3 regions of the Parvibaculum lavamentivorans DS-1 genome follow, and region 2 is predicted to be linked to each of the others. Evidence: riboswitches for the same ligand, from Rfam matches in the RefSeq annotation. Region 2 holds a riboswitch; each other region holds the start of a gene.
The links. Region 2 has a riboswitch for cobalamin ahead of PLAV_RS04125 (TonB-dependent receptor plug domain-containing protein). Riboswitches for the same ligand answer to the same signal wherever they lie in the genome.

Region 1 (10,566 bases), 210 kb from region 2:
AAACCGTTCAATCGAAGAGCCTGCCTCGGACAGCACGCGGCGGTTGGTCGCGAAGCGCGGGCCCTTCAGTGCGAAGACGAAACCGTCCGGTGTCTCGTCATGCCATTTCCGGAAGCTCTCCGGCTTCTGCGAGCCGTAATAGGTACCGTTGATCTCGATGGTCGAAAGCTTGCTGCTCGCATATTCGAGTTCGCGCTTCTGCGTCAGCCCGTCGGGATAAAACGTGCCGCGCCATGGCTCGAACACCCAGCCGCCGATGCCCACCCGGATTTTCTTCGCCATGCCAATCTCCGCCGCAATAAAGCGACTCTAGATAGGCGCAGGCGAGGCTGCAAGCGGATGTCCCCTTCCCGCTGGCAGGAAGGGGACGCCGTATTCAAGCACCGATGGCGTTTCGCAACTCCCGCGCCGCTTCGACCATCTCGACGAGTGCCGCTTCCGTTTCCGGCCAGCCCCGCGTCTTCAAGCCACAATCCGGATTGACCCATATGCGCTCGCTCGGCAGGCGTTCGGCGGCGAGCCGCAGAAGCGACAGCATTTCGCCGCGCGCGGGGACGCGGGGCGAATGAATGTCGTAAACACCGGGACCGATATCGTTCGGATAGGAAAAGTCGACAAAGGCGTCGAGCAATTCCATGCGCGACCTGGACGTCTCGATGGAAATCACATCGGCGTCGAGATCGGCGATCGCCTCGATGATGTCGTTGAATTCCGAATAGCACATATGGGTATGAATCTGCGTCTCGTCGCGAGCGACGCAGACGGAGAGGCGGAAGCACTCGCATGCCCACCGGAGATAGGTGTCCCATTCGGAGCGATGCAGCGGCAATCCCTCGCGGAGTGCCGGCTCATCGATCTGGATCATGCCGAGGCCCGCCGCTTCGAGGTCGTAGACCTCGTCGCGTATCGCCAGTGCGATCTGGCGGCAAGTCTCGCTGCGCGGCTGGTCGTCGCGCACGAAGGACCATTGCAGGATCGTCACCGGGCCGGTCAACATGCCCTTCACCGGCCTGTCCGTCAGCGACTGGGCGTAGCGCGACCATTCGACCGTCATCGGCTCCGGCCTCGACACATCGCCGAAGATGATCGGCGGCTTCACGCAACGCGAGCCGTAGCTCTGCACCCAGCCGAGCGACGTAAACGCAAAGCCCTCCAGTTTCTCACCGAAATATTCCACCATGTCGGTGCGTTCCGGTTCCCCATGCACCAGCACGTCCAGCCCGATCCTTTCCTGCAGGCGGATTGTCTTTTCGATTTCGGCTTTCATGAAGGCGTCATACTGCGCCTCGTTCCAGTCGCCGCGCCGCAGGCTGGCGCGGGCCTTGCGCACATCCGAGGTTTGCGGGAACGAGCCGATGGTCGTGGTCGGCAGCTTCGGCAGGCCGAAGCGCTTCTGCTGGATAGACTGCCGGTCGGCGAAGGGGCGGCCCCGCCGGTCGGCATGGGGATCGATATCCCGCACCCGCGCGCGGACAGCTGGATTGTGAATACGCGGCGAATTGCGCCGCGCCTCGAACAATGCCGCGTTCTCCGCCAGTTCGGTGGAGATCGAGGTGCGGCCCTCCTTCACGCCCCGCGCCAGCACGGCAAGTTCGCCGAGCTTTTCCTCGGCAAAGGCAAGCCAGCTCTTCAATTCGGGATCGAGCGATTTTTCACCGGCGAGGCTGAAGGGCACGTGCAGCAGCGAGCAGGCCGCCGAAATCATGACGCGCTTGGGCCCGAGCGTCAGCACGGCGCGCTCAGCCAGCGTCAACGCCGCTTCCATGTCCGTCCGCCAGATATTGCGCCCGTCTACGAGCCCGAGCGACAGCAGCTTGTCGCGCGGCAGGGCCGAGAGCGCCGCTTCGTATTGGGAGCGTCCCCGCACCATGTCGAGATGGATACCGGCAACCGGCAGCGCCATTGCCGTTTCGAGCGAGGCTTCCGGCAATGCGCCGAAATAGGTCGCGACCATCAGCTTCAGGGAGGGCGCGGCGGCCGACAGAGCCGAATAGGCCGCTCGGCATTTCGCAAGGTCGCCGCTGCCGAGTTCAAGCACCAGGCAGGGTTCGTCGATCTGCACCCAATCGGCACCGGCTTCGGCGAGACGCTTCAGCACGTTTTCGTATACGGGAAGGAGTCGTCCCATCAGGTCGAGCGGGTCGAAGCCCGCCACCGTCGCCTTGCCAAGTTTCAGGAACGAGAAAGGCCCGACAAGAACCGGCCGCGTGTGAACACCAAGCGCCTTCGCTTCGGCAAATTCATCGATGGCTTTGGTGAAGGCCAGCCGGAAATTCGTCTCCGGAGAAAATTCCGGCACGATGTAGTGGTAGTTGGTGTCGAACCATTTGGTCATCTCCATCGCCGCCACATCGCGCGTGCCGTCCTGTGCGCCGCGCGCCATCGCGAAATAGGTGGCGAGATCGATTTCCGCTCCCGCAGCGAACCGCTCCGGCACCGCACCCGTCATGCAGATCGTGTCGAGTACATGGTCGTAGAGCGTGAAATCGTTCGACGGGATATGGCCGATCCCGTGTTCCTTCTGAAGCCGCCACGAGGCACGGCGCAGTGACTTTGCCGTATCGAGAAGCGGCGCTTCCTCGCCGTCGCGCCAATAGGTTTCAAGCGCGGCCTTCAGCTCGCGATGCGGGCCGACGCGCGGATAGCCGAGAGTGCTGGTCAATGTCATGGACAAATCTCCTGTCGTTGTGCCTGTCACGCAGGCGGAAAATCGGGATGGATGGGTGTCAGATGGCGCGTGGGGGCACGGCAACGGGCCGTCCATTCCCGCCAATCGCCACCATGACGAAGCGGCCGCGCGCGCTCAGCTCGCGTTCGCCGCTCAGCGCCTCCTCCGCGACGAGTTCGACCTCGACGCAGATCGAGCTTCGCCCCGTCATGACGATGCGGGCGGTGACGTCGGCAAAGGCGCCGACTTTCACGGGTGCGCGGAAGTCGATGCGCTCCGAAGCGGCCATGACCACCGTCTGGTGGCAGTGGCGTGTAGCGGCGATGAAGGCAGCCTTCCCCATCATCGCCAGCGCGTTGCCGCCGAACAGAATGTCGCGGTGGTTTGCGGCATCGGGAAAGACGACTTCGACGAAGCTGGTGAGCCCCGGGTGCGGCGGGGGCGCGGCAACGAGCATGGGCAGCGGCTCGTCGTCATGCTTGCCCTGCGCGACCATCGCGATGGTGCCGCCCACGGCTCTTTCCCGCTCACCGGTGAGCAGGTTTTCGGCCAGCAGCTCGACGTCGAACACAACGGACGACCGGCCGGTCTTGCGAACCGTCGCCGTCACCTCCGCCAGTTCTCCCGGCAGGACCGGCCGGCCGAATTCGACGCCGTCGAATCCCGCCGTCACCATTTTCCGCCGTGTCAGGCGCGTCGCGGCGATATAGGCGGCGCGGTCCATCAGCGCGAGCGATGCGCCGCCAAACAGCGTGCCGTGATGGTTCGTCTGTTCGGGAAAGACGAGTTCGGCTAATCGGGTAAAAGGGATGGCGGGCAGGCGCGTGGGTGCGCAAACGGCAAGCAGATCTTCCATGACTGTGTCCTTGCTGGAACCACGGGAAAATCCGTCAGCGGACACGTATGGGAAAATGCAAGCCGCGGCGCATGCCACGGCACGATGAAGAGAGGCCGGACACAATGCCGGCGATCAGATCCTGTCTGCATCCATTCCTCCAGGGGACACCCCGCCCCATCGGTTCGCGTTGACGGGCAATGGCAGGTCTCCTGGCTCGCAGGTCACTGTTCTTTCCCAGCCTTCCCGGCCTCCGAGGTGGAGCGCCAGTGGCGTGGTTGGGCAGAACTCTCTGCTTACAGTTGCGGGGGCAGCCCCGGTATTTAACCGGGTTCCCTTTTCATCCTCCGGCTATTCGCCTTCGGAACCATTGCGGGGCGGATGCTAGGCGAGCTTGCCGCCGGTTGCAACCGGCGTCATTTATCGAAGAGGCTTTCCAGCTCGCGCCGCATGATGAGGCGGTATTCCTCGACAAGGCGGTCGCCTTCTTCCCGGTCGACAGCGATGGCAAGGCGCACCGCCGCGCCGCTGAGCTGCATCAGCAGGAAGGACGCTGCTTGCAGGCGAGCATGTTCGCGCCTCGGCACGAGATGTTTCAACGCGCTGAAAAAGATGCGGCCGTTCTCGCGGCTGTCGGCGATGTCCAGTTCCTGCAGCGTCTTGTCGGATTGCGTCGCCGACCAGATATCGCGCGTCACCGGCTCGGTCAGGAAGAGACCGTAATATCCGGTCATGATCGCATCGACGCGGGCAAGCGCGTCGGCGGCGCTTCCGACACCGTCGAGATTTTGCTTCAGTCCGTCGCGCACGCGCTCCATGACGCGCATGGCGAGCATCCTGAGGATCGCGGGCTTGTCCGGGAAATACTGATAGAGCGAGCCGATGGGCACACCGGCCCGTTCGGCGACTTCCGTCATCCGCACGGCATCGCTGCCCGTTTCCGCGATCAATTCTGTTGCCGCCGTCAGGATGCGTTCGACGCGCTCGCGCGCCCGGGCCTGTGTCGGTTGGCGGCGCGTTGTTGCGAGGATCATGCCGCTTCCTTCGATTTTTCTTGCCAGCGAGAATATGAGGGATTATCACTTATCACAAATGTGAGGATTATTCACTTTATTCTGGGAGCGGGTCATGAGCGAGATCGGACGTGTTTGTGTTGTCGGTGGCGGTCCGGCGGGGCTCAGCCTCGCCCGCACCTTTCTGCGGCACGGTATTCCCTTCGACATTTATGAGCGCCATTCGGATGTCGGCGGCTTGTGGGACCAGAGCAATCCGGGCTCGCCCGTCTACAACTCGGCGCATTTCATCTCGTCGAAAACGCAGTCGCACTATCACGACTTCCCGATGCCGGACGACTATCCGGACTATCCCTCCAACAGGCAGATTCACGGCTACATGCGGCTGTTCGCCGATGCTTATGGCTTGCGCGAGCACATTCGCTTCAACACATCCGTTGAGAAGACGGATTTGCAGCCGGACGGCACCTGGGCCGTCACGCTTTCGACCGGCGAGACCAAGACCTACGGCTCGCTCGTCTGCGCCAACGGCACAAACTGGCATCCCGCGATGCCGGATTATCCCGGCACCTTCACGGGCGAGATGCGTCACGCTGTCACTTTCCGCTCGATGGACGAGTTCCGCGGCAAACGCGTGCTGGTGATCGGCGCCGGCAATTCCGGCTGCGATATCGCCTGCGACGCGGCGAAGGGCGCGGATGCCGCCTTCATCAGCCTCCGGCGCGGCTATCACTTCCTGCCGAAGCACCTCTTCGGCATTCCGGCGGATGTCGTCGCACATGAAGGTCCGCATCTGCCGATGTGGCTGACGCAGCGCATCTTCGGCGTCATCCTGCGCATCCTCAATGGAGATATCACTCGGCTCGGCTTGCAGAAGCCCGACCACCGGCTCTTCGAAACACACCCGATCCTCAACACGCAGCTTCTGCACTATCTCGGCCACGGCGACATCAAGGCGAAGCGGGACGTGGCCCGCTTCGAGGGCAAGGTGGTTCATTTCAAGGACGGCACCTCGGAGGAGATCGACCTCATCATCTGCGCCACGGGCTATACGTGGAAGGTGCCTTATGTCGATCCGGCCCTCTTCTCGTGGAAGGGCAACAAGCCCGATCTCTATATGAACCTTTTCAGCCGCGAGCATCCCTCGCTCTACGCGCTCGGCTTCATGGAAACGAATGGCGGTGCCTACAAGCTCTTCGACGAAATGGCCGACCTCATCGCCCGCACCATCATGGCGCGTACGAAAGGCGATGCCGCACTCGATGAGCTGATCGCCACAGACCGGCCGGATTTGACGGGCGGCATCAAATTCGTCGGCTCGTCCCGCCACGCCACTTATGTCGAGATCGACGCCTACCGCAAACAGATGAAACGCATCCGCAAGCGTTTCGGCTGGCCGAACCTTGCCGATGGCTGTTTCGACGCGCTGCGCGTCTCGCGCGCAAGGGCGGCGGCATGAGCATCTCGCGCAAGGCGCTGATTACGGGCGCAGGCGGCGGCATCGGCTCGGCGATTTCGCGGGCGCTCGATGCTCGCGGCTACAGCCTCATCCTTGTGGACCGTGAAATGGCGCCGCTCGATGCGGTTGCTGCCACTCTCCGCGCCGCGCCTGAAAAGATACTCTGCGATCTTTCCTCGCGGGAGGAGGTGGAGCGGCTCTGCGACCGGCTCGGCAGAGAACACGCCGATCTCGACGTGCTCGTCAACAATGCCGGCATCGTCGTGCCGGGTGCCGTGACCGGCCTCGATCAGGCGGCGCTCGACCTTCATCTCGAAATCAATCTTCGCGCGCCGATCAGGCTCATGCGCGCCGCGGCACCGCTGATGATCGCCCGCCGGCGGGGTGCGATGGTCGCCACCGTCTCCCTCGGCGGCGTCATTTCGCTCAAGGACAGCGCCATCTACTCCGCCTCCAAGTTCGGCCTGCGCGGCTTCCTTTGCGGCTTTCATCAGGAACTTGCGCCGCTCGGCGTGAAAGTCTCCGGCGTCTATCCTGCCGCCGTCGACACGCCCATGCTTCATCACGAGGCGTTGCATGGCGGCTCGGTGCTCAATTTCGTCGACAGGGTGATGACGCCCGAAGATATCGCCGCCGCGACGCTCAAGGCCATCGACACGGGCAGACTCGAAGTCTATTCGCCCTGGAGTGCCAGCCTCATGGCGCGGTTGTTCGGTTCGTTTCCGTGGATGATCCGGCCCATCCTGCCGCTCATGGAGAAGCTCGGCGAACAGGGTCGGCGGAAGTTTCTCGCCCGGAAGGACCTCTCAGCCCAGCAGCATTAAACCGCGCACGATCAACACGGCGCCCAGCACGTAGAGAATGTACCGGCTCCAGTTCTTGAACTGGCCGTCGTTCATGCGGTCGAGCAGCATCTTGCCGAAGGTCGTGCCGAGCATGGCGAGCGGCGCCACCATCACATAGATCCACCAGGGAATATCCGCATCCGGCAGCAGATGCGCGGCGAGCACGCCGAAATAAAGCAGCTTCGTCAGATGCTGCAGCGTCTGCGTCACCGCCTTGGTCGCGACGATCTGGTGGCGCGTCAGCGGGCTCTGCACGAAGAAGATGTCGAGGATGGGTCCGGCGACGCCCGCCGTCAGCGTCAGCGCCGTCACCACGAAGCCACCGCCAATCGCCACCGCGGGCTTCGTCACGTCGAGGCCCCAGCTTTTCGGGATCGAGAAGGCGACGAAGGGGATGGCGCCGAGAACGAGAAAGACCGTCGCCTTGTCCGGGACGAAGCTCACCAGCAGGAAGAGAACAAGTGCGGCGACGCCGCCCGCCATGTTGGTCGCGACGATCGGCCAGACGATGTCCTTGCGGTTGATGATGGCGCGGTAGCCGTTCGACACGGCCTGCGTCACGCCATGCAGCATCATCGCGGCACCGACCGAATAGGCGGCGGTCAGAAAACCCATCAGGATCATGCCACCCGCCATTCCGAAAATGCCGGAAAGCGTCGCCGTCACAAGAACCACAATGGCCGTTGTGAAGGCGAGAGTAGCGGTCATGAAATCAGTTTCCGTTCTTCAGCCGCGCGACAAGCCGCTCGCGCAGCGGGTTCTTCGCCTCGAACACATAATCCGCGCGCACCGCCGTTACGGTGTCGCGGCCTTCCGCATAGAGGAAGGCAACGAGATCGTAGAGCCGGGCCTCCGGGCAATGCGCGATGCGCACGGGTGCGACACCATTGCCGAAGGGCAGCGTCACGCCGAAGCGTTTCTTCAGTTCATCCAGCAGCGCGGCGTCGTCGCCCTCGCCCGCGAAGCGGACTTCGATGACTTTGGCCGCGCGCGCCTGTGCCGAGACGCGGTCGAGAATTTCGCCCGCCGCCTTCAGCGCCGCATCGCTCCATTCAGCACCCAGGCTCGCGACAAGGTTCGCCTGGCTCTTCAGGATCGTGCCGTCGTCGAGGATCTTCAGATTATTCGCCGCCAGCGTCGCGCCGGTGGACGTTATATCGACGATCACTTCCGCCGTGCCCGCCGCCGGTGCGCCTTCGGTCGCGCCGAGGCTTTCGACGATGCGGTAATCCGTCAGGCCGTGCTCGGCGAAGAAGCTCCGCGTCAGGTTGAAATATTTGGTCGCGACGCGCAGCCGCCTTCCGCGCTTCGTGTGGAAGGCGAGCGCCACGTCGTCGAGGTCGGCCATGGTCGCGACATCGATCCAGCTTTGCGGCACGGCAACCACGACATCGGCATGGCCGAAGCCGAGCGGCAGCAGCAGCTCCACGTCGCGTTCGGGCGCGGAGAGCTTCTCGCGGATCAGGTCTTCGCCCGTCACGCCGAGGTGAATGATGCCCTGCTCCAATTGCCCGGCGATTTCGGATGCCGAAAGAAACGCGATCTCGACATTCGCCATGCCGTCGAGCCGGCCGGTATAACCGCGCCCGCCATCCTGCCGGACTTTCAGCCCCGCACGCGCGAAGAAGGCATTGGCATTTTCCTGGAGCCTTCCCTTGGAGGGCAGGCCGATCACGAGTTTGCCGCTCATTTGCCGGCCTCCTTCGCCACGGCCGCGAGCAGCCGCTCGATGCCGACCGCGCAGCCCACCGCGGGCACGGGCGATGCCGCACCGAGCGCCGAGAGGAGATCGTCATACCGTCCGCCGCCGCAGATCATCGCATCGACGCCGAGCGCCGCCACGCGGAACTCGAAAACGAAGCCGGTGTAATAGGCCATGTTGCGGCCGAAGCCGGTGGCGAAATGTGCGCGGGAAAGATCGAGCCCCGCTTTCGCCGTCAGTTCCATGCGCCGCTCGAAGCGCGCAATCGCCGCGTCGATGGAGACGCCTGCCCCGCCCGTCAACGCCTTGATGCGCGCGATGCACTCTTTCGGCGTGCCCGATACGGCGAGGAAACCCGAGATGAGTTCGGCCGCCGCGCGTGGCACGCTGGAGGATGCCAGCTCCGCTTGCTCCAGCAGTCGTTCGGCCACTTCTTCCACCGTCCGGCCGCCGACAGGCGCAATGCCCGCAAGTTTCAGCACATCCTCGATCACATCCTTTGCGCGCTCCTCGTCGAGGCCCGCCAACGCCGAGATCAGCGCCTGCTTGTCGCCCGTCTCGTCGCCTGCATCTCCTGCCGCGAGCCGCGCCAGCAATTCGCGGAAATAATCCGGCCGCCAGAAGTGCCGCTTCAGGCGCGAGCGCCAGCCGGGCGGCAGGTCGAGCGCATCGACCAGCGCATCGAACAGCGCGAGATCGCCGATTTCGATTTCATAATTTTTCAGGCCCGCATCGGCCAGCGCCCGCGCGGCGAGCGAGATCACCTCGGCATCCGCCGCTTCCGCGTCCGCCGCGTCGAGACATTCGAGGCCCGCTTGCGTGAATTCGCGCAGCTTCGCCGACCCCTTCTGCTGGTAGCGGTAAACCGCGCCGACGGAGCAGAGTTTCTTCGGTCCGCCCGCGCCTTCCAGATAGAGGCGGCAGACGGGAATGGTGAGTTCGGGCCTCAAGCACAATTCCTCGCCCGCCGGATCGGCGAAGACATACATGCGGCGGCGGATATCCTCGCCGGACATGTCGAGGAAAATATCGGCGGGCTGCATGACGGGCGCGGAAACGGGCGCATAGCCCGCGCCCTCGAAGCCCGCGCGCACGGCCACCGCCAGCGCCTCGCGGGCGCGGAGGCCTTCTCCGTCCAGTGCTGCCATGGATGTTGACGACATATCGGTTACTTCCCGGCCCGGCCGAACCCTTCGGACGGGGCCTTATCTATCACGGAAATGGTAAATATCGAGCGTGGAGGATGGCGGCTTTTTCAGCCGTGATGGCCCCGGACGCTGCGATGCCGGGCGAGCATCGCCATCACTTCTTCCACGAGGCGGGCGCGGGGCACGGCCACCTGCGCCGGCTGGCCCTCGCGCCAGGCCGCGTTGTCCTCGATTTCCTTCGACATTTCGCTGCCGAGGATGAGGTCTTTCAGCGTCACTTCGCCCTTCATCCGCTCGTCCTCGCCCTCGATGACGGCGATGGGGGCGCCCCGCTTGTCGGCATATTTGAGCTGCGCCTTCATGCCGGAGCCGCCGAGATAAAGCTCGGCGCGGATGCCCGCCGCCCGCAGCTCGGACACCATCGACTGGTAGCCTGCCATGTTCTCCGCATCGAGGGTCAGCACGACGACCGGCGCCAGCACGTCTTCGACGTCGAGCTTGCCGAGAAGTTCGAGCGCTGCCTGCAAGCGGCTCACGCCGATGGAAAAGCCGGTCGCGGGCACCTTCACGCCCTTGAAGCGTTCGACGAGCCCGTCATAGCGCCCGCCCGAACCGACGGAGCCGAAGCGCACGGGATTGCCGCTCTCGTCCTTCACCTCGAAAAGAAGGTCGGATTCGAAAACCGGGCCGGTGTAATAGCCGAGCCCGCGCACGATCCATGAGTTGAATTCGATGCGGTCGAGCCCGTAGCCCGCCGCCGTGAACAGCGCGTCCATTTCGGCCAGCTCGTCGAGGCCTTCGCGGCCGATGGCGCTCTCGCCGACGACATTGCGCCAGCCGTCGAGCACGAGCTTGCGGTCGCTTGCGCCTTCGCCGACGCCGGACTCCACATAGTC
Region 2 (10,566 bases):
GGTTCTCGCGGGAAGCAGCGAGATCAATCAAGACTTTCTGGAAAAGCACAAGCGCATCGTCGCCAAGCCCGCGCGCGGCGAGCAGGGGCGCGGTGTGTTCGTCGACCTGCGAAGCATGGAAGCCGTCGAGCGTGCTGTGGAAATCGCACGCGAGCAATGCGATCAGGTCATCCTGGAGGAATTCGTCGAGGGCGAGGATTTGCGAATCATCGTTATCGACAGCGCCGTCGTCGCGGCAGCCTTGCGCCGTCCTGCGGAAGTAATCGGAGACGGCCACCACAGCATCTCGACGCTTATCGAGAAGCAGAGCCGCCGTCGGGCCGCCGCAACGGGCGGCGAAGGCTCGATACCGGTCGACGCGGAAACGGAACGCTGCATCGCAGATGCCGGCTACACATGCGACGATATATTGCCCGAGGGCATGCGGCTCGCCGTGCGCAAGACCGCGAACCTTCATACCGGCGGCACCATCCATGATGTCACGCCGCAACTTCATCCGGCGCTTGGCGAGGCGGCGATCCTCGCGGCGCGTACGCTTTCAATGCCTGTCGTCGGGTTCGACTTCATGGTCGAGGCGCCGAACAGACCCTTTTACCGCGTGATCGAAGCGAATGAGCGGCCGGGACTTGCCAATCACGGGCCCGCGCCGACTGTAGAACGCTTCGTCGACTTCCTGTTCCCCGAGACGCGATACGACAAGCCCTGACCGTGACGCAAGCGCGAGGAAGAATGAAGAACCTCAGTATCGATAGCAACTATATGTGCGACGTAATGGAGCGCATGCTGGAAACGCCGAGCCCCTCCGGCATGACCGACATGATCGTCGGGCTCGTCTGCGAAGAGCTGGAGAAATTCGGCATCAACTTCGAGCTTACGAGACGTGGCGCAATCCGCGCGGATCTGGAGGGCGGCCTTCATTCTCCCGACCGCGCCATTATCGGGCATCTCGATACGCTTGGCGCAATGGTCAAGGGCTACCGGGCGAATGGCCGCCTTGAGGTCGTTCCCATCGGTACGTGGTCCGCGCGTTTTGCCGAAGGGGCGCGCTGCACGATTTATGCAGATGGCGGCGCGCGCTATCGCGGCAGCATCCTGCCGCTCAAGGCTTCCGGCCACACGTTCAACGAGGAGATCGACACGCAGCCGGCTTCATGGAGCAACCTGGAGCTGCGTATCGACGCAAGGACGGGGAGCGAAGCCGAGACCCGTGCGCTCGGCATCCATGTCGGCGACACGATCTCGATCGACCCGGAGACGGAGTTCTCCGACACCGGCTTCGTGACCTCGCGGCATCTCGACGACAAGGCGGGTGTGGCTTCCATGCTTGCCGCCGCCAAGGCCGTCACGCAATCGGAGGTGACGCTGCCCATCGACTGTCATCTCCTGTTCACCATCTCCGAGGAAGTGGGCGTCGGCTCATCGCATGTGCTGCATGGCGATGTCGCGGAAATGGTATCTATCGACAACGGCACCGTTGCGCCGGGTCAGTATACAAGCGAGTACGGCGTTACCGTCGCGATGCAGGATTCGTCCGGGCCTTTCGACTGGCATCTGACGAGAAGTCTGCTGGGGCTCTGCGAGCAGCACGACATCGAGCACGCGCGCGATGTGTTTCGCTACTACCGCAGCGATGCGGCGGCGGCGCTTGAAGCAGGGAACGACATTCGCACCGCCCTCCTCTGCTTCGGCCTTGATGCATCGCATGGCTATGAGCGGGTGCATCTCAGTTCGCTGGAAGCGCTCTCCCGCCTGCTCGTGCTCTATATGCAGTCGAAGCCGCTCTTCCGGCGCGACAGGGAAGCGCTTGGCCCCCTCGACGACCTGCCGACCGGCGAGCCGAACTAGCGTCAGGAGCCGAGCGCGAAACCCTCGTAATCGGCGGCGGCCACTTCGGCGAGCTTCTCGCCATAGACGCCGACACCACCCGTATAAGGCATGAAGACGCGCGGCTTGCCTGGAATGTTCGCGCCCATATACCAGGAATTCGCCTGCGGATAGAGCGTCTCGTTTGCCAGTTCGTTGACATGCTCCACCCAGAGATCCTCGGCGTCGGGCCGGGGCTCTATCGACCGGATGTTCCCCGCCGTCAGCTTGCGGATGCAATCGCCGATCCACTCCACATGCTGTTCGATTGAAACGATCATGTTGCTCAACACCGAGGGGCTTCCCGGGCCGGTGATGAAGAAGAGGTTCGGGAAGCCGGCCGATCCGAGGCCGAGATAGGTGCGCGGTCCCGCCGCCCATTTGTCGCGCAGCCTGATGCCGCCCCGGCCCGCTATGTCGATGCTGTTGAGCGCGCCGGTCATGGCGTCGAAGCCGGTCGCGAAGACGATGCAGTCGAGTTCATATTCCTTGCCGCCGCTGACGATCCCCTTCGGCGTGATCCGCTCGATCGGCGCGGCGCGGACATCAACGATGTCGACATGCGGCTCATTGAAGGTTTCCAGATAATGCGTGTCGAGGCAGAGCCGCTTCACGCCCACGGGGTGATCGTCCGGCAGGAGAATGTCGACGATCTTCGGGTCCTTGATGACCTTGCGCATTTCGGCGCGTGCGTAGTCCGCCGCTATGTCGTTTGCCTCATGCGTCGCCATCAGGTCGGCATAGGCGCCGAGAAAGGCGAAGCCGCCTTTGTGCCAGCGGCTGTCGAGTTCGCGGAAGCGGTCTTCCGGCGTCATGTCGGCAGCCAGCGCCTCGTTATATTCGAAGCAGATGATGCCGCCGGCGGTCGTGCGCGCATGGGCACGGTCCTGCAGCAGCGTCTCCTTCGATTTTTCCACCTCTTCCTTCGCCAGCGGGCGGTTACCGGCGGGCAGCGTGAAGTTCGCCGTGCGCTGGAAAACGGTGAGGTGCGATGCCTGTTCGGCGATGAGCGGAATGCTCTGGATGCCCGATGAACCCGTTCCGACGACACCGACGCGCTTGCCCGTGAAGTCGACGCCGTCATGCGGCCAGTCGCCTGTGTGGTACCAGGCACCCTCATATTCGGCGAGCCCTGGAAAGTCGGGCACCCGCGCGGCCGAGAGACAGCCTGTCGCCATGATACAGAAGCGCGCCGAGACGCGGTCGCCGCGATCCGTTTCAGCGGTCCAGAGGCCCGCGCGTTCGTCGTATATCGCAGAGGTCACCCGCGTTTCGAAACGGATGTCCCGGCGCAGGTCCAGCTTGTCGGCGACATAATTCTGGTAGCGCAGAATTTCGGGTTGCGCCGCGTAACGCTCGGTCCATGTCCAGCCGCGCTGGATCTCATCGGAAAAGCCGTATTGGTATTCGAGGCTTTCGACATCGCAGCGCGCGCCCGGATAGCGGTTCCAGTACCAGGTGCCGCCGACGCCGTCACCCGCCTCGAAAACGCGCGCGGTGAGGCCCAGGTCTCGCAGCCGGTGCAGCATGTACATGCCGGCAAACCCCGCGCCGACCACCACCGCGTCGAATTCCTCCCCGCCCGCCTGCGCGGACGCACTCGCTTCACGAGCCATGACGCATCCTCCCGGTTTTTCTTGTTGGGTAATCTTAACCCGGGGCCCGGCGGGCACAAGGAAAGAGGGTGCCGGAGAGAAGGAGGGATTGGCTGGGGCGGGAGGGTTCGAACCTCCGAATGGCGGAATCAAAATCCGCTGCCTTACCACTTGGCTACGCCCCAGCAGGGCTCGGGGCCTTCGGGTGGCCTGCCTCGCGAAATGCGGCGGAAGATACCGGCATAGTTCTCGCCGCGCAACCGGCCCGGCCCCGCCCCGAAGGCGCGCGGAAAGGGCAAAAAGCGCCAGTGTTCGCCCTTGCCCGGCCCCGATTTGAGGGCTATAACGCCGCCTCGAATTGGATACGGAGTGTGGCGCAGTCTGGTAGCGCACCTCGTTCGGGACGAGGGGGTCGGAGGTTCGAATCCTCTCACTCCGACCATTCGAAATTTCCCCGACATAAAAGGCCCTGTCGCCGCGCGCTTGCCGCCGGTTTGACACGCCCCTTTCCCGCCCTATGATGCGCCCGCTCGATGGTTCCACGTGCCGCCCGTCATGGCGGTGCATGGAGGCAAGAGGGAACAGGGTGAGGCATCTTCGCCAATGCCCTGGCTGCCCCCGCAACTGTAAGCGGCGAGGTCGCGTTCCACCTGTGTCACTGGATACCCAAGTCCTTTCGAGGGCGGGCATTCCGGGAAGACGGAACGAGGCCGATGACCCGTGAGCCAGGAGACCTGCCACCGAGTTCGTCATCTGCCGTGGCCGGGGGTCTGCCAGGGGGACGGTGCGCCCTGTGTGCCTCTCGCATTCGGGTCTTCCGTTTTTCTGTCTCTCTCCCTGCACCGGCGCCATGCGGCCGGGGCGGCCGCGCCAGAGAGACAGGACCTAGTTTATGAAAAAGACAGGCTGGGGGGCCTATGCTGCCCTTACCCTTTTGGCGTTCGCGGCGATGCCCGCACATGCCGAAGAGACGACCGAACTGCCGGACCTTCTGATTTCGGCCGGTGTCGAACCCCTTCCCACCCGGGAAGTTGCAAGCTCCTTCACGATCGTTACGGCGGAAGAGATCGAAACCTTCCAGTATCGCGACCTGACCGACGCGCTGCGGTCGGTTCCGGGCCTCCATGTGGCGACGTCCGGCCCCCGCGGCGGGCAGACCTCCGTCTTCACGCGCGGCGCCAATTCCAACCAGACGCTGGTCATGATCAACGGGCTGCCGATCAACGACTCGGCTTCTCCGGGCGGCGCCGCCAATCTCGCCAACATACCGCTCGACAATGTGGATCGCATTGAGGTGGTGCGCGGTCCGCAAAGCGCGCTCTATGGCAGCCAGGCCATCGGCGGCGTCATCAACATCATCACGAAGACGGGTGCCGGCGCACCCGTCACCAGCCTGCGAGTCGAAGGCGGCACGCTCGGAACGCTCAATACACATGCGTCGACGGGCGGAAGTCTCGACGGTGTCGATTACTTCCTCTCCCTCTCGCGTGAAGCGACAAACGGCTCGGATGCGACACCCACCCGGCTGCGCGATGCGCGTGGCGAGGAGAAGGACGGCAATGAAGTCGGCTCCGTCTCCGGCCGCATCGGCGCGAAGCTCAATGAAAACCTGAGCGCTTCGGCTTTCATTCAATACACGAAGTCGGAGACGGACATTGACGATGACGGTTCAGACGCCGGTTTCGTTCAGGTCTATCAGAACTTCGACAGCACCTATGATTCGAACCGTCTCATCATGGCTGGCGACCTTTCCGGCAGCTTCTTCGACAATAAGTGGCGGCCGAAACTCTCCGCCGGCATTACCAACCAGAAATCGTTTCTCGACGACCAGCCCGATCCCGGCGGCTCGATCTATCTGAGCGACGTCGACTACAAAGGTAAGACGGTTACGGTCCGCTTCGACAATGCCTTCGACATTCATCCGCAGCATCTGTTGACGGCGGGCGCGAGCTACACGCGGGACGAATATTCATCGAGCGGTATCCGCGATCTCGGCGGCTTCATCGTTACGCCGGTATCTGACGCCGACACAGACGCGTTCGCGGTTTATGCCAGCGACCACATGACCTTCGGCGAGCGTTTCTTTGCCACCGTCTCCACGCGCTACGACATGCCGGAAGACATGGAGGACCGCTTCACCTTCACGATCGCTCCGGGCTATTACCATCCTGAAACCGACACGCGCCTGACCTTCTCCTACGGCACAGGCTTCAAGACGCCGTCGCTCTATCAGCGTTACGGACAGGAAATTAATGCCTTCTTCGGAACCATCACGCAGTACACCGGAAATCCGGACCTCAAGCCCGAAAAGAGCAAGGCCTGGGAAGTCGGCGTCGAGCAGGGCTTTCTGGAAGGCCGCGGTCTGGCCGGCGTCACCTGGTTCGACAGCGAAGTCGAAGACGCGATTTCCATCGAGTTCGACCTTGTAGGAAATTCGAGCGCGGTCAACGTCGATAAGTTCGATGCGAAGGGCATCGAGACCTTCATCCAGTTCAAGCCCTCGCCTGAAGTCACAGCGCGTATCGACTACACGCTGACGATCTTCAAGGCCGATCCGTTCGTGACCACCATGACCAGGCGGCCTCGCCACCTGATCGGCTTCACCGGCAGTTGGGAGCCGGTCGCGGGCACGGTCCTCTCGACCAATGTGCAATGGGTGGATATCTACCGCGACATTCCGCGCGACTCCTTCGGTTTCTTCCTCGATCCGGGGCCTTATACCGTGGTCAACATCGCCGGTTCGCACAAGCTGACCGACAATGTGACGCTGACGGCACGTGTGAACAACCTGCTCGATACACGCTATGAACCGGTCAACGGTTTGGAAGCAGCCGGTATCGAAGCACTGGCAGGCGTCGTCTTCACGTTCTGACGAACGGCCACAACAAAAGGCGCGGGAGCGAACCTCCCGCGCCTTTTCCTTTTTGTCCTGCCTCACCGTCCCGTGAAATTCGCCACGCGTTTCTCCACGAAATGCGCCACGCCTTCCTTGAAGTCGGCGCTGCCGAAGCTCTTCTGCATTTCGCTGTCGCCCACTTCCAGTGCATCGTTGAAGTTCTGGAACAGCGCCTTCCATATCTGCGCCTTCATCACCGCCATGGAGCGCGGCGATACTGTCTCGGACAGCACCTTCGCGTAGTCCATCACATTCGTCATGAAGGTTTCCTGCGGAAACACCTTGTTGACGAGGCCCATGCGCGCCGCTTCGTCGGCCATCACCTTGCGGCCGGACATCAGCAGGTCGAGCGAATGGGCCGGGCCGACGAGATGCGGCAGCAGCCATGAGATGCCATGTTCCGCAATCAAGCCGCGATTGGCGAAGGCGGTCGTGAATTTCGCCTCGGAGCCTGCGAAGCGCATGTCGGCGTAAAGCGCAAAGACGAGGCCGAGCCCTGCCGCCGGGCCGTTGATCGCGGCGATGATCGGCTTCTTCACCTGCATCAGATAACCGAAGCGGCCGCCATAGTGAGGCGATACGTCCGGCCCCAGACCGCTGCTGAAGTCGAACTTCTCCTCGCGCGCCGCAGTCGCCAGCTCGCGATCCTCCCACGTCTCCGCCTTGATCGACTGCAGCAGGTTCATGTCCGCGCCCGCACAGAAGCCGCGGCCCGCGCCCGTGATGACGATGACGCGCACATCATCGTCGGCGACGGCGGCCGCCATCGCTTTCTTCACGCTCTTTTCCATCGCTCCCGTCCACGCGTTCAGTTTGTCGGGCCGGTTGAGCGTCAGGGTCGCGACGCGGTCCTTCACTTCATATGTCAGGTCTTCATAGCTCATGATTTCCTCCCTCGTTTCCACGTGGCTTTCTTGTCGATGCCGTTTGCGTCAGTATAAGCAGAAGCTTGCACCCTTTGAGAAGTGTCGAAGCAAAACCAGCGGGGAGAACCGAAATGGCCGCCGATTTCCGCGAAATTCTTTTCGAGACGCCCGAGCCTCACATTGCGAAAGTGACGCTCAATCGCCCGGCTCAAATGAACGCCTATTCGACGCTGCTTTGCGCGGAACTCGTCGAGGCGCTCGACATCTATCTCCGCGACGACGATCTCCGATGCCTCATCCTTACAGGCGCCGGGCGCGGCTTCTGCGCCGGTGGCGATATCAGCGGCGCGGACGAGGAGCATGAGGCGCTGATGAAGACGCAGCTTTCGCATGGCCGCGAAATGCGCGACGGCATGCATCGCGTCATCCTCGCCTTCTCGCGCCTCGACAAGCCGACCATCGCCATGGTGAACGGCCCCGCCGTCGCGGGCGGGCTCACGCTTGCTCTCTCCTGCGATATGCGGATTGCCGCCGACACGGCAAAGCTCGGCGATACATCGGGCCGTTTCGGTCTCTTGCCGGATGAGGGCGGCGCCTGGTTCTTTCCCCGCTTCATGGGTCTCGACCTCGCGCTCAAGATGACCATGCTCGCCGAGGTCTACAGTGCGGACGAGGCGGAAGATCTCGGCCTTGTCACCGAGGTCGTTCCCGCCGCCGCGCTCGAGGCCCGTGTGATGGAGCTTGCGCGAGGTCTTGCTGCCCGCGCGCCGCTCGCCGTCCGCCTCGCCAAGTCCATGATGATGCGGGGCCAGACGCTGTCGCTCGAACAGTCGCTGGGCGATGCCGCCCTCTCCGTCATGGTCACGAACCCCAGCGCCGATGTCCGCGAGGGCGTGAAGGCTTTCTTCGACAAGCGGGAACCCAAATTCAAAGGTAAATGACCCCAACTGCGACAAGATGTGCGCGCAATGGTCATAGCCTCCGTCGCGCCGCCCGGTTAGGATCGTCGTCATGGGGACGAATTCGTCATATGGGCTGAACCGGCGGGCGCGCTTTGGCGCCGGGCCTTTGCTCGCCCTTCTGGCGATCTTCCTTCACGTCGCGGCGCCTCTCGCCTTCCAGCTTTCCAGCACGGCCACGCAGGACTTGCTCGAAACCGTCATCTGTTCGGGTGGCGAGGCGAAGACGGTCTATATCGACGCCGAAGGCAATCCCGTCGAGCCCGCTTCGCCCGGCAAGGCGAGCCATGACTGCAAATCCTGCGTCCATCATTGCGCGGCCACGCTCGCATCGCATCTCATGGTCGCCGGTCCGGCCTGGGCGCTTCCCGCGCCTCTCGCGGCCGTCTATTCGGTCGCCTCGGGCGTCTTCGCCTCGACGACCCATCCCCGCGCCCCTCCCGCCTGACGGCACGCTACTTCTTCCCAGTGTCATAACGACGCCTGCAGCGCCTCGCCGCCAGCAGGCGCGAGCCATGCAGTCAGGGCAACATGAAAAATACCTTCTCGCTCCTTCGCGGGGCGGCGCTTGCGGCGCCGTTTCTCGCTTCCCCCGCTTTCGCCCAAACGGCGGAAAGCGGCGCCGTCACCCTCCCGCAGATCGTCATCACCGCCGATGAAGCTAACGAAAACCCTCTGTCGGGTCTCGACCCCGCCGTTCATCCTTCCGGCACGCTCACCGTACCCGGCGTCATCGAGGCGCAGCGGGAGATGTCGCGCATGCCCGGTGCCGTCAGCCTCGTCCCTGCCACGCGCTATGAAGACAGCTACGCCCATAACATCGAAGACGTGATGGACTTCACGCCCGGCGTCTATGCGCGCAAGCGGTTCGGCGCGGAGGTTCGCCTCTCCATTCGCGGCTCCGGCCTCAGCCGCAGTTTCCATATGCGCGGCCTTGAAATCATGCAGGACGGTATTCCGTTCAACCTCGCCGACGGCGCGGCGGACTTCCAGGAAATCGATCCGCTGATCGCGCAGCACATCGAGGTCCACAAGGGCGGCAACGGCCTGCGCTTCGGTTCGTCCACACTCGGCGGCGCGATCAACTTCGTCATGCCGTCCGGCCACACGGCCTCCGCCGAAAATCTCTTCCGCATCGAAGGCGGCAGTCACGGCACCGCGCGCGTCCATATGCAGGCGGCGCGCGTCTACGGCGCCACCGACGTTTTCGCCGCCATGACCGGCAATCTCGTCGAAGGTTTCCGCGACCATGAGCGCGAGGAGAGCATCCGTTTCTCCGGCAATATCGGCCACCGCTTCAATGAGCGCGCCGAGACCCGCTTCTATCTCCTCTCCAACGTCGTCGATCAGGATCTCCCGGGCACGCTGACACTGGCCCAGGCCGAGAACGACCCCGAAATGGCCAATCCGCTGAGCGTCTCACGCAATGAGCAACGCAATGTCCGTTCGCTCCGCTTCGCCAACAAGACCGCGCTCGACCTCGACAATGGCGGCACGCTCGAATTCGGCGGCTATGTCGGCTACAAGCGCCTGTACCACCCCATCTTCCGCGTGCTCGATCAGCGCGGGCCGCTCGCCGGCGCCTTCACGCGCTACAGCGACGAAGGCACGCTTGCCGGGCACCGCAACATCGTCACGGTCGGCGGCGATGTTTCATGGGGCGAGGTCGATGCGAAGCAATACACAAACAATGCCGGGTCGCGCGGCGCGTTGCAGGCGAGCGGCACGCAGGAATCCACCAATCTCCGCCTCTATCTCGAAAACCAGTTCTATGTCGTGCCGACCGTCGCCCTTGTCGGCGGTGCGCAGGCCATCCATTCGCGGCGCAAGTTCACCAACGATCTTGTGCCCGCCCAGAGCGACAGCAGTTCCTACAGCACGGTGAGCCCGCGCGCCGGTGTGTTGTGGGACTTCGCGGAGAACGCGCAGGCCTATACCAATGTCACGCGCAGCTACGAGCCGCCGACCTTCTCGGAACTCGTGCAGGCAACCGTCTTCCAGTTCGTGCCGCTCGATCCGCAGCGCGCCTGGACGGCGGAAATCGGCACGCGCGGCACGTCAGCCACCGCCGCATGGGACGTCGCGCTCTACCGGGCCGAGGTGAAAGGCGAACTCATCTCCTTCACCGTGGTCCCCGGTAGTCCGCCCTTGACCCTCAATGCCGACGAGACGATCCATCAGGGTATCGAAGCGTCGCTCACGCTCGACATCGGCGCCTATGGCGTGAACAAACTGTTGCCGGAGGGGAGCCGCCTTCTGCTCGAACAGGCCTATATGTTCAGCGACTTCAGCTTCGATGGCGATGCGGTCTATGGCGACAACAAGCTCGCCGGCATGCCGCCCCATGTCTATGTCGCCGCACTGCGCTACAAGTCGCCGGCGCCGAA
Region 3 (10,566 bases), 330 kb from region 2:
GTGCTGCTGCTCATCAACGTGGATGCCGTGCCCGCGCTCGACCGCCTTTTCGGCGCGCGAAAGTCGCGCAGTGCCGAAAAGGAAGGAAAAATCGTCGACTTCGTGATCGACGGCCATACCTCCGCCGCCGCGGTCGCCAACATGTACAGCCTCGCCTTCACCCCCGAAGAACGCGAACTGACGCTGGAGGAGTTCATGCGCTCCCGTTTGGGCCGCGAGATCAAGACCGGCGCCCGTACCCGGGTGGGCAGCGTCGATCTGGTCGCCGTGCAGGTGACGGATGGCGAAGTCCATCAGGTTGGCCTCGATCTCGATCCCCCGCCGGAGAAAACCTTGCTCGGCCAATTGCAGACGAGGTTCCGCGCCGGTGTGGAAACACTCCGGGACCTCTTTCTCGCGGATGCCAGCCGTCCTTCCTGACCCCGGGTTTCAGTTGACCGTTGGAGAATGAGACCTAAAGTCGCCCCAACGAAAATCATTTCAGGGAAGGCGGCATCATGGATCTCGGTCTCAAGGGCAAGAAGGCGATCGTCACCGGCGGCACGCGCGGCATCGGTCGCGCCATCGCGGAAACGCTGGCAAGGGAGGGCTGCGATGTCTCGATCTGCGCGCGCAATCAGGATCAGGTCGATGAGGCGGTCGCCGCGCTCTCTAAGCTCGGCGTGAAGGCAACCGGCGGCATCGCCGACATCGCCGATGGCGAGGGCCTGAAGAAGTGGATCGCCGATACGGCAAAGGCCACGGGCGGCCTCGACATTCTGGTCGCCAACGCCTCGGCGCTCGCGAACGGCAATGACGAGAAGTCCTGGCGCGCCTGCTTCGAAATCGACGTGCTCGGCGCCGTCAATGCCTTCGAGGCGGCGCTTCCCTTCCTCACCGAAGCCGCGAAGAAATCCGGCGATGCGTCGGCTACCTTCATCTCCTCGATCTCGGCAGCCGAAAACGATAACGCCAATGCCTATGGCGCGCAGAAGGCGGCGCAGATTCATCTCGCCAAGGGCTATGCCCGCCAGCACGCCGGCAAGCATGTCCGCGTGAACACGGTTTCGCCCGGCACCGTTTATTTCAAGGGCGGCGTCTGGAACATGATCGAAGACCACATGCCGGACATGTTCAAGCAGGCAATGGAACGCAACCCGACCGGCCGCATGGCGACGCCGCAGGACATCGCCAACGCGACAGTCTTCCTCGCAAGCCCCGCTTCGTCCTTCACGACGGGCACGAACCTCATCGTTGACGGCGCCATCTCGCGGCGCGTGAATTTCTGAGGGATAAGGCCCCGCCCCGTTTGGGGTGGGGCGTTTACCGGCAGAGCGCCATCCAGCGCCGCATCGTTTGCCGCGCGAACGCTTCCTGCGGCCGCAGCGCTTCCTCGATCTGCGGCCCGATGAGCTTCTCGATCGTAGGCCGCGATACATTGAGCGCCTTCGCGCGCAATGTCGTCCAGCCGTCGAGAATGCCGCGCGTCACTTCGAGGTGAAACTGAAAGGCGTAGGTCCTGCCGCCCATGCGAAACGCCTGATTGGGGCAGGTCTCCCGCGTCGCAAGCCGCGTCGCGCCCTCAGGCAGATCAAACGTGTCGCCATGCCAATGCATGGTTCGCAAACCCGGCGCGGCATCATGCAGAAGCGGGTCGTCCGCCACCGCCGCTTCCCATGTTTGCGGCACGAAGCCCCATTCTTCATGCGCCTCGAGCTTCTCGCTCATCTTGTAGACCGGTGCGCCGAAGGCGCTCGCCACGATCTGCGAGCCGAGACAGACGCCCATCACGGGCTTGCCTTCGTCGTGGAAACGCCGGACGAGCCGCTTGCTCTCCTCGATGAAGGGATATTTGCCGGCTTCGTAAACGCCCATCACGCCGCCAAGCACGACAAGCGCATCATAGCCCGCCGCGGCTTCCGGCACGGCGCGCGCCTCGCCGGTTTCCATGTCCCGGCCGTTCACTGTGTCGATCTGCGTCGCGCTCGCGCCCAGCAGTGCCGCCTCCTCGAGCAGCACGCCGGGTGGCGAGTCGAGCGCATTGACCAGATAAAGAATATGCATCTGCAGCCGTCAGTTCTTCACCGCAGCGTAGCGGTCGCTCGCCCGCACCATCACATCGACAATGCCGGGCTCCGTCGCCGTGTGTCCGGCGTCCGGCACGATGGTGAGCTCCGCTTCCGGCCAGGCCTTGGCGAGTTCCCATGCCGTGAACATCGGCGTCACGACATCATAGCGCCCCTGCGCGATGACGCCCGGAATGCCCTTCAGCTTGCCGGCCTCGCGGATCAGTTGGTTCTGCGGCTCGAACCAGCCCTTGTTCATGAAGTAGTGGCATTCGATCCGCGCGAAGGCGAGGGCGAAATGCCCGTCGGCAAAGCGCTTCACCCGCTCGGGGTCGGAATAGAGCGAGAGCGTCGTCCCCTCCCATATGCTCCATGCCCGGGCGCAGGCAAGCTTCTCCGCCTCATTGTCGCCGGTGAGCCGCTTGTAATAGGCGGCCATCAGGTTGCCGCGCTCGGCCTCGGGAATGGGCGCGATGAATTCCTCCCAGGCATCGGGAAAAAGCGCATCCGTCCCCTCCTGATAGAACCAGTGGAGCTCCCGCTTCCGGAGTGTGAAGATGCCGCGCAGGATAATTTCGGTGACGCGGGCAGGGTGGGTTTCGCCATAGGCAAGCGCCAGCGTCGATCCCCAGGAGCCGCCGCAGAGCTGCCAGCGGTCGATGCCGAGATGTTCCCTCAGCCGCTCCATGTCCGCCACCAGGTCCCATGTCGTGTTCTCGCGCAGCTCCGCATGGGGTGTGGACTTCCCGCAGCCCCGTTGGTCGAACAGAATGATTCGGTAAGCGTCCGGATTGTGCGTCCGCCGCATCGTCGGGTTGGTGCCGCCCCCCGGCCCGCCATGCACGATCACCACGGGTTTGCCCTTCGGGTTGCCGCATTCCTCGAAATAGAGCGTATGCAAATCGGATACTTTGAGCGATCCGGTCCGGTATGGCTCGATCTCCGGATAGAGTGTCCGGCGGGTGGCGGCTGGCGTGGTGTCGGGCATCGGGCGGGAACTCCTCACTCGCGGATCGCGTGAATCAACTCATTGAATATGCAACGGAAATTCTCCCTCACGCCACTATGTGGCCGGGCTCGTTTACCATTTTTTTATCGCGTACCGCACACTACTGATTGACCTCGGGGAAGAGACGGATACTATATCTGGACGCGCCGGGCCCTACGGGGGATTATCTCAGAGCGTCGGCGCAATCACGGGAATTGCTTGAGTCCTGCCCTCTGTTTCGGGCGGAAAGACGGCGACGGTCATCCGTCCGCCGGGTGGCGATCTTTTGCCTGCTTCATGGCCACATGGCGGGGCAAACCGGGGAATGAAAATGCTGAACGATACGTCGAAAGCGGTGGATATGAGTGAGGTCGAAGCCAGTGTGTCAGCCATTATCACAGGCGAGCGGGCGGTGAGCCGCGTGCGCGCTGAATCGCGGCGCGTGGCGGAACCCGAAATGATGTTCGGCGACCAGTATCAGGCCGTGCAGATGGGCGGCCGCCCGACTGTACGCGTCGATCATGGCCGCGATGCACTGCTGACCGAGTTCGGCAAGGCAACGCTCCGCGATCGCTATCTGATGCCCGGCGAGTCCTATCAGGACATGTTTGCCCGCGTGGCCTCCTTCTATGCCGACAAGGGCGATGCCGGCCACGCGCAGCGCCTCTATGACTACATTTCCAAGCTCTGGTTCATGCCGGCGACGCCCGTCCTCTCCAATGGCGGTACGCAGCGCGGCCTGCCCATCTCCTGCTTCCTCAATGAAGCCTCGGACAGCCTCGACGGCATCGTCGGCCTCTGGAACGAAAATGTCTGGCTCGCGGCCAAGGGCGGCGGCATCGGCTCCTATTGGGGCAATCTGCGCTCCATCGGCGAGACGGTCGGCGGCAATGGCAAGACCTCCGGCATCATTCCCTTCATCCGCGTGATGGATTCGCTGACGCTCGCCATCAGCCAGGGTTCGCTTCGCCGCGGCTCGGCGGCGGTCTATCTCCCGATCGACCATCCCGAGATCGAGGAATTCATGGAAATGCGCCGCCCCACGGGTGGCGATCCGAACCGCAAGGCGCTGAACCTCCATCACGGCGTGCTCGTGTCGGATGCCTTCATGCGCGCCGTCGAGGCGGATGCCGAATGGCAGCTCAAGAGCCCGAAGGACAGGTCGGTCCAGAAGACCGTCTCCGCCCGCTCGCTCTGGATTCGCCTCCTCACCTCGCGCATCGAAACCGGCGAGCCCTACATCATCTACAAGGACACCGTGAACAACGCGCGCCCCGAGCATCACAAGCTCGCCGGCCTCGAAGTGAAAACGTCCAATCTCTGCGCCGAAATCACGCTCCCCACCGGCATCGACCAGCATGGCGAGCAGCGCACGGCCGTCTGCTGCCTGTCCTCGCTCAATCTCGAAACCTATAATGAGTGGCAGGACCATCCGACCATTATCGAAGACGTGATGCGCTTCCTCGATAACGTCCTGCAGGACTTCATCGACCGCGCGCCGGACGATATGCGCCGCGCCAAATACGCCGCCATGCGCGAGCGTTCGGTTGGCCTCGGCGTCATGGGCTTCCACTCCTATCTTCAGGCCAACATGATCCCCTTCGAGGGCGTGATGGCGAAGGTCTGGAACAAGCGCATGTTCGCCCGCATCAAGGAAGGCGTGGACGCCGCTTCGAAGAAGCTCGCCGAAGAGCGGGGCGCCTGCCCGGATGCCGCCGAATACGGCTTCAACGAGCGCTTCTCCAACAAGACGGCGATCGCGCCCACCGCCTCGATCTCGATCATCACCGGCGGCACCTCGCCGGGCATCGAGCCCATCGCGGCCAACAGCTTCACCCACAAGACGCTGTCCGGCTCCTTCAACGTCCGCAACCGTCACCTGACGAAGCTGCTGGAATTGAAGGGCCGCAACGACGACGACACCTGGTCCTCCATCGTCGTGAACGGTGGCTCGGTGCAGCATCTCGATTTCCTGTCGGATGAGGAGAAGGACGTCTTCAAGACCGCCTTCGAACTCGACCAGCGCTGGGTCATCGAACATGCGGGCGACCGCGCGCCCCTCGTCGATCAGGCGCAGTCGGTCAACCTCTTCCTCGCCGCCGACGTTCACAAGCGAGACCTGCACAAGCTCCATTTCATGGCCTGGCAGCACGGCGTGAAGAGCCTCTATTACTGCCGCTCGCTCTCGATCCAGCGCGCCGAAAAGGCCGAAGTCGTCTCGCTCCTGCCCGGCAAGGTGCTGGACGTGCTGACCCTCGACCAGGTCGCCGCCGAAGCGCAATCGAACGACTACGAAGAATGCCTCGCCTGTCAGTAAGGCGCTAAGATCATGGCCCGGCTTTCAGGCCGGGCCATTATTGTCTCTGGCCCATTCAGGCGCGCCCCGCAGCAAAGAAAACGGGAACCACACCATGTCCCTCCTCGAAGAACGCCACGTCTACAAGCCCTTCCGCTACCCTTGGGCCTATGAAGCCTGGCTCACGCAGCAGCGCATCCACTGGCTGCCGGAGGAAGTGCCGCTGGCCGACGATGTGAAGGACTGGTCGAAAAAGCTCACCGAGGGCGAGCGCAACCTGCTCACGCAGATTTTCCGCTTCTTCGTGCAGGCCGACGTCGAAGTGAACAATTGCTACATGAAGCATTATTCGCGCGTCTTCAAGCCGACCGAAGTGCAGATGATGCTGGCCGCCTTCTCCAATATCGAGACGGTCCATATCTCAGCCTACAGCCATCTGCTCGACACGATCGGCATGCCGGAGGCCGAATACGAGGCCTTCCTGAAATACGAACAGATGAAGACCAAGTTCGACTACATGCAGGAATGGGGCGTCGAGACCAAGGCGGATATCGCCAAGACGCTCGCCGTCTTCGGCGGCTTCACCGAGGGCGTGCAGCTCTTCGCTTCCTTCGCGATCCTCATGAATTTCCCGCGCTTCAACAAGATGAAGGGCATGGGCCAGATCGTGACATGGTCGGCCCGCGACGAGACGCTCCACACCGTCTCCGCCATGAAGCTTTTCCGCACCTTCGTCGACGAAAACCCGGAAATCTGGACCGAAGAGCTTCGCCGCGACATCTATAAAGCCTGCGAAACCATCATCCATCACGAGGATGCCTTCATCGACCTCGCCTTCGAGATGGGCAGCATCGAAGGCCTCTCGGCGCAGGAAGTGAAGAACTACATCCGCTACATCGCCGACCGCCGCCTCGTGCAGCTCAATCTCCAGCCCATCTACCGCACGGAAAAGAACCCGCTGCCCTGGATGGACGAGATGCTGAACGGCATCGAGCACACCAACTTCTTCGAGAATCGCGCGACGGAATATTCCAAGGCCTCGACGCGCGGAAGCTGGGAAGACGCGTTCGAATAGGCGTGCAATGGCGAAATGCAGGTGCCACAGGCACTTTTCAACAGTTTTTCGCTCCGATGCCTGTCAAATATGAACTTATCGCTTGGCCGAATCGCGCGACTCAGTGAATATCGGTCCGAACTTATCCGAGGGAATTCAAATCATGGCCACTAAACCCGCTGCCAAAAAGGCGCCTGCCGCCGCTGCTGCCAAGAAGGCACCGACAGCGCCGACGGTTCCGATGTCGAAGCTGATTGCCGAAATCGCCGAGAAGCACGATCTCTCGAAGAAGGCGGCAACCGAGCTCTTCAGCGACTTCGTCGAATTGACGGTGAAGAACCTGAAAAAGGGCAACAAGGTCCGTCTCACCGGTCTCGGCATCCTGCAGGTGCGCAAGCGCGCCGCCCGCATGGGCCGCAATCCGGCGACGGGCGAAGCCATCAAGATCAAAGCCTCCAAGAAGGTCGCCTTCCGCGTCGCGAAGGACCTGAAGGAAGCCATCTAAGGCTTGGCTGCTCAGGCACGCCTCTGAAATAACGAGAGCCCGGCTTCGCGAGGAGCCGGGCTTTTGCTTGTCCGGTGACTGGAAATCGCCACATTGGCGGCCTAGCTATGGGGCCATGCGCTTCATTATCGCTCTTCTCATGGCCACTCTCACTGCCGCCCCTGCGCTGGCCGCTCCCGTCTGCGCAGAGCGCGACGACGCGGCGCCCGCGCTCGCGCGGCTTCAGGATGCGATGGCGGAAGGCCGCTTCATCGCCTATCAGCCGACCGACCTGAAAGTCTGGGATGGCAATCCCGTGCAGGCGAGCGAGGTCTCGATCCGCCGCGATCTTGAAACGCTTCGTCCCTGGTTCGACGGTCTCATCACCTATGGCGCCCATAGCGGCGCCGAGCGCATTCCCGCCATCGCGAAGGATCTCGGCTATCGCGCAGTCGTCATGGGCGTGTGGGACCCGGAGGACGATGTCGAACTCGCCAACGCGCTTGCCGCCTGGAAGCAGCATCCGGATATCGTCGTCGGCGTCTCCCTCGGCAACGAGATGGTCCTGAGCGGCCGCGCAAACTGGCGGGAGATGGAGCGCACCGTCGAGAATTTCCGCACAAAGGCGCCGGGTCTCCCGCTCTCGGTAACGGAGCCTTTCGCCCAGTTTCTCGACGGCGCCGAGGCCGCGCCGCTTCTCGCCCGGCTGGATTTCCTCGCGGTCAATGTCCATCCCGTTTTCGAGAAATGGTTCGCCGACGCACCGCCCTTCAACTGGGCGGATTTCGTGAAGCAGGTGACGTCCCGCCTCGCCGCGGAGCGTTTCTGCGGTCCGATCCTCGTCAAGGAGACGGGCGTGCCGACGGCGCCGGAAGCCGCAGGCTTCACGCCTGAAAAGCAGAAACAGTTCTACGGCGAACTCGCAAGGCAGATGCCGCCGTCGCGCAATCTCGCCTTCGCGTATTTCTCGGCATTCGATGCGCCCTGGCGCGTCTATGACGAAAGCGCCGTCGCCGGCCATCATCCCGAGGAAGCCCATTGGGGCCTCTTCAAGGAAGACCGCACACCGAAACCGGTGATGAAGGAACTGCCGAAGCTCGATTAGGCTCTCTTCGGCGCCTGCTCGTTGAGCGGCACGCTCGCCGCCGCCTTGATGAAGGCCGGCCGCACCGAAATCCGCTCATAATATTTCACGACATTCGGAAACGGATCGAGGCTTACGAATCCCTTCGCGAGATGCACGCTGTAGCCGACATTCGTATCCACCGTGCTGAACCCGCTCTTCAGCAGGTAGTCGCGGTCCGCGAGATGCTTGTCCACCACCTCGAGCGACTTCTCCAGCCGCCGCGACTCGAGCTTCTGCACCACCGGCGAGCGGTCTTCCTTGGCAATGAAAACCCGCTGCTGCACAAGGCTCGCGCCATGCACCGCCATTGTCTCCGCATAATGAAGCCAGATCAGCCATTCCGTCCGCTCGGCATGTCCCACAGGCCGGTGCAGCTTCCCTTCGGGGTCGTAATGCTCGCCGAGATACTGCGCGATGGCGCCGGACTCGAACACCGCCACGTCTCCGTCGACAAGACAGGGCACGCGCCCCAGCGGCGAGATCGCGAGATACTCCGGCGTCCGCAATCCTTCCATGCTGAAGGTCAGTTCCTTCAGCTCGAAATCGATCCCCATCTCGTTGAGCAGCCACAGCGACCGCATCGAGCGCGCGCCATTGCAGTGATAAAGCGTCAGCATCCCTGTTTCCCGCCTTGTCTTGTTTTGCCGCGAAGGTAGAGCATTTCCGTGGCCATGCGGAAGGCTTTTCCCGCCCTTTGCCCGCCGCCGCCCGAGCGTCTACACTCCGCCCGCCTATGGTGCCCCGGCCGCAAATCCGGGGTTAAAAGGGAACGCCCGGAGCGCATGCTCTTTCTTCGAGGCGGCTGCCCCCGCAACTGTAAGCGGCGAGCTTTTTCCGATTGTGCCACTGGATGTCCGGGAAGGCAGGGAAGGGCGAAGACCCGCGAGCCAGGAAACCTGCCACAGGCTGTCGTCCGTCTCCGGGCCGGGGTGTGCCGGGAGAAGCGGTTCTCCGCGCGGCGGCATCTTGAGGCTGGATGTACGAGGCGCAAGGCAGAGATGAAACAGATACCCATCGCCATTCTGGCGTTCCTCGCCTGCCTCGCGGCGGGCGCGGTCCACGCGGCGCCGCAACGCGTCGTCTCCATCAATCTCTGCTCCGACATTCTCGCCGCCGAGCTCGCCGCCCCCGGCACGCTCAAATCCGTCTTCCGCCTCGGCCGCGACCCGCATGATTCAGCCGTCGCCCATCTCCTTCAGCATGTGCCGCCGAATGACGGCCGCATCGAGGACATCCTCCCCTTCGCGCCCGATCTCGTGCTGGCGCATCGCTACACCTCCCCCTTCACGCTCGATCTTCTCCGCCGCCTCGGCGTTCCCGTCGTCACCGTGAAGGATGCCCGCACCTTCGCCGACATCCGCGACAACATCGAAACCGTCGCCGCCGCGCTCGGCCGCGAGGCGGAAGGCGCGGCCCTCGTCGCGCGCTTCGATGCCGAAATGGAAGCCGCCCGCCGCGCCGGCCCCGCGCGCCCCACCGCCATCCTCTATCAGGACCTCGGCGGCGCCGTCGTCCCGAACAGCATCCTCGGTCACATCCTCGCCCATACCGGCTTCGACAATGTGATCCGCGAGGAAAATGAAATCGGCCTCGTCTATCCGGGCCTGGAAGACGTGATCGCCCTGCGCCCCGACCTCATGGCCATCGGCATCTACCGTCCGGGCCAGCCATCGCAGGCATCCGCGCTCCTCCAGCACCCCGCGCTCAAGCTATACCGTGAGCGTTATGCCCATGAAGTCGATCTGCCCGCCCGCGACTGGAACTGCAGCACCCGCTTCGTCACCGCCATAGCCGCCCGCCTCGCCACCGCCCACGACGAGATGCTGACGAGCAACGAAACAAAATCTTCCACCCTCCCCTTGAGGGAGGGTCAAACGGCTGCAGGCCGTTTGGGGAGGGGTAACTGACATGACCCGTCCCCTCAACACCTGGCTCGTCAGCGCCACGCTCGCGTTCCTCGTCGCGCTCCTCTTCGCCCTCTCCGTCTATCTCGGCCGCGGCGGCGAACTCCTCGCCGACAAATTCCGCACCATGAGCGAGATCGACCGCGACCTCGCCTGGCTCGTCCTCACCGAAGTGCGTCTCCCCCGCGCGGTTCTCGGCCTCCTTGTCGGCGCAACGCTCGGCCTCACAGGCGCGGGCCTGCAAGGCCTCCTGCGCAATCCGCTGGCGGAGCCCGGCCTCATCGGCGCCTCTGGCGGTGCCGCGCTCGGCGCCGTCCTCGTCTTCTATTTCGGCGCCGCTGTCGGCTCCGTCATGTTCGTGCCCATCGGCGGCATCCTGGGCGCGCTCGCGGCGCTCGCCACGCTCTATCTGCTGGCCGGCAGAAACCCGTCCATCGTCACCATCATCCTCGCAGGCGTCGCCATCTCCGCCTTCACCGGCGCCTTGACGTCGCTCGCGCTCAACCTCTCGCCCAGCCCCTATGCCGCGCTCGAAATCGTCTTCTGGATGCTCGGCTCGCTGACCGACCGCAGCATGGCGCAGGTCTGGTTCGTGATTCCTTTCATGTGCGCCGGCTGGCTTCTCGTCGCCTCCACCGCCCGCGCGCTCGATGCGCTCTCGCTCGGCGA

Region 1: linked by a shared signal. The riboswitch ahead of PLAV_RS19840 (acyl-CoA thioesterase) and the one ahead of PLAV_RS04125 (TonB-dependent receptor plug domain-containing protein) in region 2 are both predicted to bind cobalamin.
Region 3: linked by a shared signal. The riboswitch ahead of PLAV_RS02585 (ABC transporter substrate-binding protein) and the one ahead of PLAV_RS04125 (TonB-dependent receptor plug domain-containing protein) in region 2 are both predicted to bind cobalamin.

What each region holds. Positions count from the first base shown of each region.
Region 1 is NC_009719.1:661,917-672,482, reverse strand. Features, by position in the region: gene PLAV_RS03095 (DUF72 domain-containing protein) at 1-282, opposite strand, end outside; gene metE (5-methyltetrahydropteroyltriglutamate--homocysteine S-methyltransferase) at 377-2,668, opposite strand; gene PLAV_RS19840 (acyl-CoA thioesterase) at 2,727-3,524, opposite strand; cobalamin riboswitch at 3,689-3,890, opposite strand; gene PLAV_RS03080 (TetR/AcrR family transcriptional regulator) at 3,920-4,537, opposite strand; gene PLAV_RS03075 (flavin-containing monooxygenase) at 4,632-5,975, shown strand; gene PLAV_RS03070 (SDR family NAD(P)-dependent oxidoreductase) at 5,972-6,799, shown strand; gene PLAV_RS03065 (TSUP family transporter) at 6,782-7,528, opposite strand; gene hisG (ATP phosphoribosyltransferase) at 7,533-8,510, opposite strand; gene PLAV_RS03055 (ATP phosphoribosyltransferase regulatory subunit) at 8,507-9,685, opposite strand; gene hisS (histidine--tRNA ligase) at 9,778-10,566, opposite strand, start outside.
Region 2 is NC_009719.1:872,985-883,550, reverse strand. Features, by position in the region: gene ngg (N-acetylglutaminylglutamine synthetase) at 1-706, shown strand, start outside; gene PLAV_RS04145 (osmoprotectant NAGGN system M42 family peptidase) at 730-1,845, shown strand; gene PLAV_RS04140 (flavin-containing monooxygenase) at 1,848-3,479, opposite strand; tRNA gene PLAV_RS04135 (tRNA-Gln) at 3,569-3,643, opposite strand; tRNA gene PLAV_RS04130 (tRNA-Pro) at 3,824-3,900, shown strand; cobalamin riboswitch at 3,976-4,214, shown strand; gene PLAV_RS04125 (TonB-dependent receptor plug domain-containing protein) at 4,351-6,330, shown strand; gene PLAV_RS04120 (enoyl-CoA hydratase) at 6,393-7,238, opposite strand; gene PLAV_RS04115 (enoyl-CoA hydratase/isomerase family protein) at 7,352-8,161, shown strand; gene PLAV_RS04110 (DUF2946 family protein) at 8,232-8,627, shown strand; gene PLAV_RS04105 (TonB-dependent receptor family protein) at 8,711-10,566, shown strand, end outside.
Region 3 is NC_009719.1:540,670-551,235, forward strand. Features, by position in the region: gene PLAV_RS02540 (potassium/proton antiporter) at 1-420, shown strand, start outside; gene PLAV_RS02545 (SDR family NAD(P)-dependent oxidoreductase) at 498-1,268, shown strand; gene PLAV_RS18675 (type 1 glutamine amidotransferase) at 1,303-2,043, opposite strand; gene pip (prolyl aminopeptidase) at 2,053-3,033, opposite strand; gene PLAV_RS02560 (ribonucleoside-diphosphate reductase subunit alpha) at 3,365-5,350, shown strand; gene PLAV_RS02565 (ribonucleotide-diphosphate reductase subunit beta) at 5,445-6,404, shown strand; gene PLAV_RS02570 (HU family DNA-binding protein) at 6,547-6,888, shown strand; gene PLAV_RS02575 (glycoside hydrolase family 17 protein) at 7,004-7,972, shown strand; gene PLAV_RS02580 (glutathione S-transferase family protein) at 7,969-8,610, opposite strand; cobalamin riboswitch at 8,711-8,911, shown strand; gene PLAV_RS02585 (ABC transporter substrate-binding protein) at 8,992-9,900, shown strand; gene PLAV_RS02590 (FecCD family ABC transporter permease) at 9,902-10,566, shown strand, end outside.